DNA from 3 places in the Mesorhizobium sp. CNPSo 4689 genome. Region 3 is predicted to be linked to each of the others. Evidence: predicted binding sites of a transcription regulator. Region 3 holds the regulator's gene; each other region holds the start of a gene.
What was found. The regulator PhoB, encoded in region 3, activates phosphate uptake and scavenging genes when phosphate is short. The targets are predictions, from matches to a motif close to TGTCATNNANCTGTCAT.
Positions count from the first base shown of each region.

Region 1: the regulator PhoB is predicted to act here: its motif matches at 1,372-1,388, upstream of AC04SI_RS31745 (PhoX family protein).
Region 2: the regulator PhoB is predicted to act here: its motif matches at 1,796-1,812, upstream of AC04SI_RS15880 (DUF1045 domain-containing protein).

Region 1 covers NZ_JBWLUZ010000058.1:12,181-15,426, forward strand. Annotated here, with positions in the region: gene AC04SI_RS31745 (PhoX family protein) at 1-1,304, opposite strand, end outside; gene AC04SI_RS31750 (hypothetical protein) at 1,499-1,840, shown strand; gene AC04SI_RS31755 (phosphatase PAP2 family protein) at 1,953-2,654, shown strand; gene AC04SI_RS31760 (helix-turn-helix domain-containing protein) at 2,746-3,012, shown strand; gene AC04SI_RS31765 (SulP family inorganic anion transporter) at 3,092-3,246, shown strand, end outside.
Region 2 covers NZ_JBWLUZ010000010.1:28,133-31,378, reverse strand. Annotated here, with positions in the region: gene iolE (myo-inosose-2 dehydratase) at 1-612, shown strand, start outside; gene AC04SI_RS15890 (DUF3329 domain-containing protein) at 677-895, shown strand; gene iolB (5-deoxy-glucuronate isomerase) at 901-1,713, shown strand; gene AC04SI_RS15880 (DUF1045 domain-containing protein) at 1,851-2,558, shown strand; gene AC04SI_RS15875 (alpha-D-ribose 1-methylphosphonate 5-triphosphate diphosphatase) at 2,577-3,246, shown strand, end outside.
Region 3 covers NZ_JBWLUZ010000003.1:458,902-462,147, reverse strand. Annotated here, with positions in the region: gene AC04SI_RS07345 (ROK family protein) at 202-1,446, shown strand; gene phoB (phosphate regulon transcriptional regulator PhoB) at 1,510-2,199, opposite strand; gene phoU (phosphate signaling complex protein PhoU) at 2,216-2,926, opposite strand; gene pstB (phosphate ABC transporter ATP-binding protein PstB) at 2,965-3,246, opposite strand, start outside.

The DNA.
Region 1 (3,246 bases), on a different contig from region 3:
GCCTGATCGGCAAAACCGTTTTCGGCCGTCAACGGGCCCTGGCCGAAGACGATCGGCAGCCATTCGACCGAGCCGTCCTCAACGAACTTGGCGACATGCAGCGTGCCGTCGTCGAGCAGGTTCATGTTGGCGGCACGGTCGTTCGGGTTGAACGTGCCCTTGGTGACGAATTTGTAGACATAGTCGAAGCGCTCGTCATCGCCGAGATAGAAGACGACGCGGCCATCCTTGGCGACGATCGATTCGGCGCCCTCATGCTTGAAGCGGCCCATGGCGGTGCGCTTCCGCGGCGTCGAAGCTGGGTCGTTGACGTCGACCTCGACGATCCAGCCAAAGCGATTGGCCTCATTCGGTTCCTTGGCGAGGTCGAAACGGTCATAGTGCGCGCCCCACTCATAGGCACCTTCGGGAATGCCGAGGCGCTTGTAGTTGGTGGCTTCCTTGTGGTCGGCCGGCAGTTCGCCGGAGAAATAGCCGTGGATGTTTTCCTCGGCCATGACATAGGTGCCCCAGGGCGTGACGCCGCCGGCACAATTGTTGAAGGTGCCGATGACCTTGGTGCCGGACGGGTCGGCGCTGGTCTTGAGGCGGTCATGGCCGGCGGCAGGGCCGGACAGCGCCATTTCGGTGTTGGAGCTGATGCGGCGGTTGAGCTTGCCGTCGCGCACGACCTGCCATTTGCCGCCGTCCTTGCGGATCTCGACGATGGTGCCGCCGTGTGCTGCCATCTCGACATCGACCTGCTCCTTGCTGAGCGGTGCGACTTCGAGCGCCTTCTTGCCGTCCTTGTCGACGATTTTCACGATGCCCGGAAACATCAGGTGCGAGTTGGTGTATTCGTGGTTGACGACCAGCAGGCCGTGCTCGGCCGAGCCGTCGATCGGGATATAGCCGACATAGTCGTTGTTGTAGCCGAACTGTTTCAGCTGGGCCTCGGCCGACTGCTTCGTCGGGTCGAATTCAGGCGAATCGGCAAACAGCGGGTCGCCCCAGCGAAGCAGCACATCGGCATCGTAACCGGGTGCTACGTGATGCTTGTCGTCGATACCGGCTTCGAGCTCGTCGAAGGAGAAGGCCGAACCTTCGGCGGCGCGGGCATTGTTGGCGCTGACCAATGCCAGCGGGCTGACGGTGGCGGCAATGGCCGAGACGGCGAGCGAACCTTTCAGAAAACCGCGGCGCGAGAAGCGCGAGGCTATGATCTCTCCCATGGTGCGGTTGTCGGTAGGGTTGGTGGCCGGGCCGTCATTTTCCTCGAGCAGGCTGGTGCGGAAACGGGCGTCGGGGGAGCGATCGTCGGTCATGAGACTTGCCTCTGGCTTTTTGGTGTGGCTGGAGCATGGGTACCTGTTCGACCCTTACAGTCGGCTGATCACACTTTCGTGACATTGTAAGCCGGGTTCAATCACCAGCCGGACCTTGGTGCGATGGACGTTGCTTGACGTCCCGGCACGCTTCGGAAACAAGGGCTGCCACAAACGTCATTCAGGGGCAAAAAGTGAGTCTTTCCGGATTACTTCAGCTCGGCATTTCGACCGTGATCTTCCTCTTGGCGGCAACGGCGGCCAAGCAATGGGGGCTGGCGCCGAGCCTGGGCAAGATCGTGGTGACGCTGGCGCTCTATTCGCTGGGCAATCTTATCATGCTGAGATTGATCCGCGAATTCGGCATGTCGGTGTCGTTCAGCCTGTCGGCGGTGATCCAACTGGTGTCGGTCAATGTCGTGGCGCTGGTGTTCTTCGGCGAACGCGTCAACGCGCTGCAGGCGACCGGCATCGTGCTGGCGGTCGCGGCGGTGGCGCTGATCATGCTCGGGCCCTATCTGCAAACGCGCCTCTAGAGCAATTTCAGGAAAAGTGTGAAACGGTTTTCCGTTCGGAATTGCGCCAAAAACAAAGGGAAAGAGCGGTTCGGCGTTTCCGTGAAACGATGAACCACTCTAGCGGGACCCGATGAAGACCTTCGCTCACGCATTGCTCAACCGCATCGAATTCCCGGTGCTGCTGGCCGGCCTGGTGATCGCCGGCGGGCTGTGGGGTTTCGAGGAATTGATGGAGGTGGCGCGGGCGAGCACGGCGCATGCCTTCGATACCGAAATCCTGCTCGCCTTCCGCAAGGCGGGCCAACCCGACAGCCCGATCGGGCCGCCGTGGCTGGAAGGGGCGATGCGCGACATCACCAGCCTCGGCAGCGCCAGTGTGCTGGTGCTGATCACGGCAGCGGTGATCGTCTATCTCTTGATGATCCGCAGGCCGGCAACGGCGCTGCTGATCTTCGTCGCCGTGGCCGGCGGCCAGGTGTTGTCCAGCCTGCTGAAGGCCGGCATCGATCGGCCGCGGCCGGATCTCGTCTCGCATCTCGTCAACGAGACGTCGTTCTCATTCCCGAGCGGCCACGCCATGCTGTCGGCGGTGACCTATCTGACGCTCGGCTCGCTGGCGGCCCGCTTCCTGCATGGCCGGACGACGAAGATCTTTGTGCTCTGCCTCGCGGTGCTGACCACCGTGCTGGTCGGCATCAGTCGCGTCTATCTCGGCGTCCACTGGCCCTCCGACGTGCTGGCCGGCTGGTGCGCCGGCTTCGCCTGGGCCATGCTGTGCTGGCTCGTGGCGCGCGTGCTGCAGCGGCGCAAAGCGGTGACGGATAGCGAATGACCCATGTTTCATCTGTTTGTAATGATGCTTGAAACATCATGATCCTTATATTATCCATTGACACTGCAGACTCAGACAAGGGTTCTGGCCGATGATCACCGCCGCGCAGATGCGCGCCGCAAGGGCGCTGGCCGGCATCGATCAGAAGACGCTGGCCGAGCGCGCCGGAGTTTCGCTTCCGACCATCCAGCGCATGGAAGCGAGCGACGGCGTCGTCAGGGGCGTGGTCGACACGCTGATGAAGGTCATCCAGGCCCTCGACGAGGCCGGGGTGGAGCTGATCGGCGAGAACCAGGCCAGCGAGCGCGGCGGCAGGGGCGTACGCCTCAAGCCAGCGCCGCAGAACCCACAGAACTGAGCCCGCAAGAAAGTCGCGACGGCGACCGCCGACATCCTGCCGACGATCCCCGCCGCCTCCGAGACGCGGAAGGCAGTCCATGGATCAGATCCGGCGGAAGACGCATCAACCGGTACGGCCAACTTTCTCTGAACTGTTCACGCCCAAACTGGTGACGGTGCTGCGCGAGGGCTACACGCTCGAGCACTTCAGGGCCGATGCCATCGCCGGGCTGACTGTCGCCATCGTGGCGCT
Region 2 (3,246 bases), on a different contig from region 3:
TATGGCGAGGTCGGCCGTTCCATCCAGGGCGACCGCTCGAAGCCACTCGCCACCAAGCCCAAACTTTCCGGCGACGAGATGAAGGCCTACGCCCGGCGGCTGACCGAATTCGGCGAATGGTGTGCCGAGAAAGGCATGCCGCTGTCCTATCATCACCACATGGCGGCGGTCGTCGAGACCGAGCCGGAACTCGACGCCTTCATGCGCCATTCCGGCGAAGGCATTCCGCTGCTGCTCGACGCGGGTCATTTGGCCTTTGCCGGCGGCGACGTGCTGCGCGCCATCGACAATCATCACAAGCGCGTCAACCATGTTCACGTCAAGGACGTACGCATGGGCGTGATCGACAGTCTCGACCGCACCAGGCAGTCCTTTCTCGACGCCGTGGCGCTCGGTGCCTTCACCGTGCCCGGCGACGGCTCGCTGGATTTCGGCGCTATCGTGCAGAGGCTGGCGGATCATGGCTATGAGGGCTGGTTCGTTGTCGAGGCCGAGCAGGATCCAAAGAAGAATCCGCCGCTCAAAATGGCCCAGGTCGGCTACAAGGAGCTGATGCGGGTGATGACGGCTTCGGGGTACACGGTCGAGACGCAAGGCTTCCCCAACGCATGAACGCTGGATTTGCCGTGACCGGCGGCCTATCCGAGGTCCGGTTGGTGAAATCCGGATTGGCCCGATGAAAGATAATGAGCACCCGTTCTTCCGGCCGCTGTGGCGGCGCGTTGCCATCGTCGCGGTCTGCCTGATCTGGTCGGCAATCGAGTTCGCCTCCGGCACGCCATTCTGGGGCGTGATCGCGCTCGGCTTCGCTGGCTACGCCGTCTGGCAGTTCTTCTACCTCTACAAGCCAGCCGAAGAGGGCAAGGCACCGACCGAGCCCGAACCGAAGGAGTAACCCAGATGTCGAAGCTGCTCGTCAAAGCCAACAAGGGCCATGGCCGCGTCGCCCATGTGACGCCGAAAAATGCCGGCTGGACCTATGTCGGTTTCGATCTGCATCGGCTGAAGCCCGGTGAAAGCGCGTCCGGTGAAACCACAGATCGCGAAGTCTGCCTGGTCTTCGTCACCGGCAAGGGCAAGGCAAGCGTCGGTGGCAAGGATCTTGGCCTGCTCGGCCAGCGCATGTCGCCCTTCGACGGCAAGCCGTGGTCGGTCTACATGCCCGAGGGGTCGGACTGGTCGGTCACCGCCGACACCGATCTCGAGCTTGCCGTCTGCTCGGCGCCGGGGCTTGGCGGCGGCCTGCCGGTTCGCGTCATCGCGCCCGACGATCTTGGCCAGGAAACCCGCGGCAAGGGCACCAACACGCGTTACGTCACCAACATCCTGCCGGAAGGCAAGCCGGCCGATTCGCTGCTGGTGGTCGAGGTCATCACGCCGGGTGGTCACACCTCGAGCTATCCGCCGCACAAGCACGACCAGGACAATCTGCCGGCGGAGTCTTATCTCGAGGAGACCTACTATCACCGCCTCAACCCACCGCAGGGCTTTGCCTTCCAGCGCGTTTACACCGATCCCGACACAGACGGCGCGCGTGCGCTGGACGAGGCGATGGCGATCGAGGATGGCGATGTCGTGCTGGTGCCCAAGGGCTATCACCCTTGCGCAGCTTGCCATGGCTACGACCTCTATTATCTCAATGTCATGGCCGGGCCGAAGCGCACCTGGAAATTCCACAACGCGCCCGAGCACGAATGGCTGATGAAGGCGTGATCCAGAATTTGTTGGTCCAGCACGGAAAAATCGTCGGCTAAGGACCCCGCTGGGTCGATTTGCCATCGAAAACTCTTCAAAGCTTCGTCAATCCGTCATGGAAATCACCTATGGCAGCGGGCTGACGAGGTTTTCTCATGCGCTACGCCATTTACTTCACTCCCAGGCAGGACGAGCCGCTGGCGCGGATCGCCGCCAACTGGCTTGGCCGCGATCCGTTCGGCGCCGCGACCCGGCCGGTCGAGGCCGTCGGTGAATTGTCGGCGGCGGAAGTCGCCTTCCATACGGCGTCGGCGCGGCGCTACGGCTTCCATGCGACACTGAAGGCGCCCTTCCAGCTGGCGCCGAACGAGACGGAAGCCTCGCTGCGCGCGGCACTCGACAGCTTCGCCGAAGCGACCATGCCGGTCACCATTCCACGCCTCGTCGTCGGCCAGATCGACGGCTTTTTCGCGCTCGTGCCGGAAGCGCCGCTGCCGGCGCTCAACCGTTTTGCGGATGACGTTGTGCTCGGCTTCGACCGCTTCCGCGCGCCGCTGACCGAGGCTGAGATCGAACGCCGCAGCCCCGATTCGCTGAAGCCGGCCGAATTCCGCAACCTCTGCCAGTGGGGCTACCCCTACGTCTTCGAGACCTTTCGCTTCCACATGACGCTGTCCGGCCGCGCCGCGTCACAGGAAAGCCCTCGTCTGCGCGCAGCAATAGACAGCCTGTTCGCGGAGGTGCTGCTGCGGCCGGTGCCCGTCGATGCGCTTACGCTGTTTGTCGAAACCGAACCGGGCGCGCCGTTCATGGTGCTTTCCCATCACGCGCTCGGGCGTCGCCCGGCCAGAAAAACTGCCTGAGATCAAGGACTGCCTGAAATGACCGCCGAGACCGTTCTCACCAACGCCCGCATCGTGCTTGCCGACGAGATCGTCGAGGGCTCGCTCGTGCTGCGCGACGGCCTGATTGCCGCCATCGATCCCGGCGCCGCCCGCACCGGCGAGGACATGGGCGGCGACTACGTGATCCCCGGCCTGGTCGAACTCCACACCGACCATCTCGAGGGCCACTACGCGCCGCGGCCGAAAGTGCGCTGGAACCCGATCGCCGCCGTGCTTGCCCATGACGCGCAGGTGGCGACCGCCGGCATCACCACCGTGTTCGACGCCTTGCGCGTCGGCATGGACGAGGATGCCGACCTGAACTCCGCCGACATCCGCAAGCTGGCCGATGCGATCGAGGATAGCGTCGAGCAGGACCGGCTGCGGGCTGATCACTTCATCCATCTGCGCTGCGAAGTTTCGGCACCCGATTGCCTGAGGGCCTTCGCCAATTTCGAGACCGATAAGCGGGTGAAGCTGGCTTCGCTGATGGATCATGCGCCGGGACAGCGCCAGTTCGTCAATCTCGAGACCTATGCCTATTATTACCAGCGCAAGCTGAAGCTGACGGATCGCGCCTTTCAGAAGTTCTGCGAGAAGCGCATGGCGGAATCGGCCATGAACTCCGGTCCCAACCGCGTCTTCATCGCCGCCGCCTGCCATGAGC
Region 3 (3,246 bases):
TTTTTCGAGCCTCGAAAAAATACTGATCCAACGCCGAAGCGCTGTCAACATCGATTCTGACGGTTTTTGACGGCCGTCGAATTTTTTTCGGGTCTCGGAATAAATAAATGACAGGACTTCCCGATTCTGCCAATATTCAGTGAGCGCGTCGACGGCCTTCGACGTTCACGAAGCGGCGGCGGCAGGGAGGAGACGCAGGCCATGTCGGTTGGAATCCGCCACGACGATCTACGCCGGCGCAACCGGGCGATGGTGATTTCGGCCGTGCGCAGGGCTGGCCAGCCGTCACGGACCGAGATCGCCGCGACCACTGGCCTCAGCCATTCGACCATTTCGGCGATCTCCTCCGACCTGATCCAGGAAGGCATCCTGACCGAGAGCAAGCCCAGCGAAGCGGCTTCGCTGAAGCGCGGCCGGCCACAGGTCGGCCTCGGCCTCAATCCGGAAGCCACCGCGGTGATGACCGTGGTGCTGTCGCTCAACTTCCTCTCCGTCGCCGTCATCGATTATGCCGGGCAGGTCATTGCCGAAGAGCAACGCCGCCTGGACACGCTGACCATGCCGCGCGACGAGCTGATCGGCGAATGCACGGCGATAGTCCGGCGCCGGTTCGAGGATCCCGATCTCGATGTCCGCAGCGTCGCCCGCATCGCGATGGGCATCCAGGGCATCACCGACACCCATGCCCGCGCCATGCTGTGGTCGCCGATCACGTCGCTGACCGACATCCCCTTTGCCGACATTCTGGAAGGCGAGTTCGGCATTCCCGCTACCATGGAAAACGACTGCAACATGATGGCGGTGGCGCTGCAATGGCGCGATCCCGAACGCTACCGCGACGATTTCATCGCCATCCTGCTCTCGCACGGCATTGGCATGGGGCTGGTGCTGAAGGGCGAACTGTTCACCGGCACTCATTCGTCCGGCGGCGAGTTCGGCCACATGATCCACCGGCCGGGCGGCGCGCTCTGCCGCTGCGGACGGCGCGGCTGCGTCGAAGCCTATGCCGGCAACTATGCCATCTGGCGCAACGCCAGGATGATGAGTGAGGATGCCGAACCGACCGATGTCGGCGACGCCGACATGCGCGCGCTCGCCGCCCGGGCGCGCGAGAGCGACGGGCCGGAGCGCGAAGCCTACCGCAAGGCGGGCGAGGCGCTCGGCTTCGGCCTTGGCAGCCTGTTCGCGCTGATCGATCCCGCACCCGTCGCCATGGTCGGCGTCAGCGCCGCCGCTTTCGATCTGATCGAACCGGCGCTGCGCGAGGCGATTGCCCAGACCGCCGGCGGCCAGCACTCGAAATCGATCTCCTTCGACACCGAGCCGAATGAGTTGCCGCTGATCCGCGAGGGCTGCGCCATGCGCGCGCTTGGCTTCGTCGACCAGGAGATTTTCGCGCCGGGCGTCCAGCAGCGAACGGGTTCGGCAGGAAAGAACGTGGCTTGATCGCGACTTGAGATGTGTTGAGGCCAGGCCGCGCCGTTCGCAGGCCTGAATATCAGCACATACCTAATCTTCCCGGATCGCGTATCCTGCCCCGCGGATGGTGCGGATGACGTCGGGCATGCGGCCATTGTTGACCGCCTTGCGCAGCCGGCCGACATGCACGTCGACCGTTCGCTCGTCGATATAGATCGTCTCGCCCCAGACATTGTCGAGCAGCTGGCTGCGCGAGAACACCCGGCCCGGATGCCGCATCATGAATTCGAGCAGCCGGAACTCGGTCGGCCCGAGCCTGATCTCGCTCTTCTTGCGGTAGACCCGGTGCGACTCGCGGTCGAGCACGATGTCGCCGACCTTGAGCATGCTGGACAGCACTTCCGGCTTGGCGCGACGCAGCAGCGCCTTGACCCTGGCCATGAATTCCGGCGTCGAGAACGGCTTGACCAGATAGTCGTCGGCGCCGGTGGAGAGGCCGCGCACGCGGTCGCTCTCTTCGCCACGCGCCGTAAGCATGATGATCGGCAGCCGCTCGGTCTCGGGCCGCATCCTGAGGCGCCGGCAAAGCTCGATTCCGGAAACCGCCGGCACCATCCAGTCGAGCACCAGCAGGTCGGGAACGTTTTCCTGCAGGCGGATCTCGGCTTCGTCGCCGCGCGTCACCACCTCGACCTGGTAGCCTTCGGATTCCAGATTGTAGCGGAGCAGCACCCCCAGCGGCTCCTCGTCCTCCACCACCATGATGCGTGGCGCTATCATCAGTCGGTTACCCCTGTCATGCAGCCGGCGCGGACATCGCTGTCTCGTCTTGCTTGGGACGATTGGCTGGCAATTGCGAGCCTGTCAGCACATAGTAGGCGTTCTCGGCGATGTTGGTGACATGGTCGCCAATGCGCTCCAGATTCTTGGCGCAGAACAAGAGATGCGTGCAGGCCGTGATGTTGCGCGGATCTTCCATCATGTAGGTCAGCAGCTCACGGAACACCGAGGTGTATTTGACGTCGATGCGCTCGTCGTCGTTCCGAAGCTTGGCGAGTGCCGCGGCGTCTGCGGCGGCGTATTCCTCGATCACCCCTTGCACCTGGACCAGCACCAACTGCGCCATCACATCGATGGAGTGCGACAGGTCGCGCGGCGTGACGCTGAGGCCGACGGTGCCAACGCGCTTGGCGATGTTCTTGGCAAGGTCGCCGATGCGCTCGAGATCGCCGGCCATGCGGATAGAACCGACCACCGCGCGCAAATCGTTGGCCATCGGCTGGCGCTTGGCGATCAGCGTGATGGCGCGGTCGTCCAGCTCGCGCTGGCGCGCATCCATGATGGCGTCGTCGGAGACCACCCTCTGTGCCAGTGCATTGTCGGAATTCAGAAGGGCCTTGGTCGCCCCGCCGACCATCGCGCCGGCCAGTTCGCCCATGTCGGAGATCAGCTTGCTGATCTGCCCGAGATCCTCGTCGAAAGAGGCGACGGTATGATGTTCACCCATGATCCTGTCCTCGTGCCTGAAAGTTGCCGCCGGACCACTCAGCCGAACCGGCCGGTGATGTAGTCCTGCGTGCGCTTGTCGTCGGGGTTGGTGAACATCTTGTCGGTGGCGCCCTCCTCGACCAGATAGCCGAGGTGGAACATGGCCGTGCGCTGCGACACACGCGCCGCCTGCTGCATCGAGTGCGTGACGATGACGATCGTGTAGTTTTGACGCAGCTCGTCGATCAGCTCCTCGACGCGGGCTGTGGCGATCGGGTCGAGCGCCGAGCAGGGCTCGTCCATCAGGATCACTTCCGGCGACACGGCGATGGCGCGCGC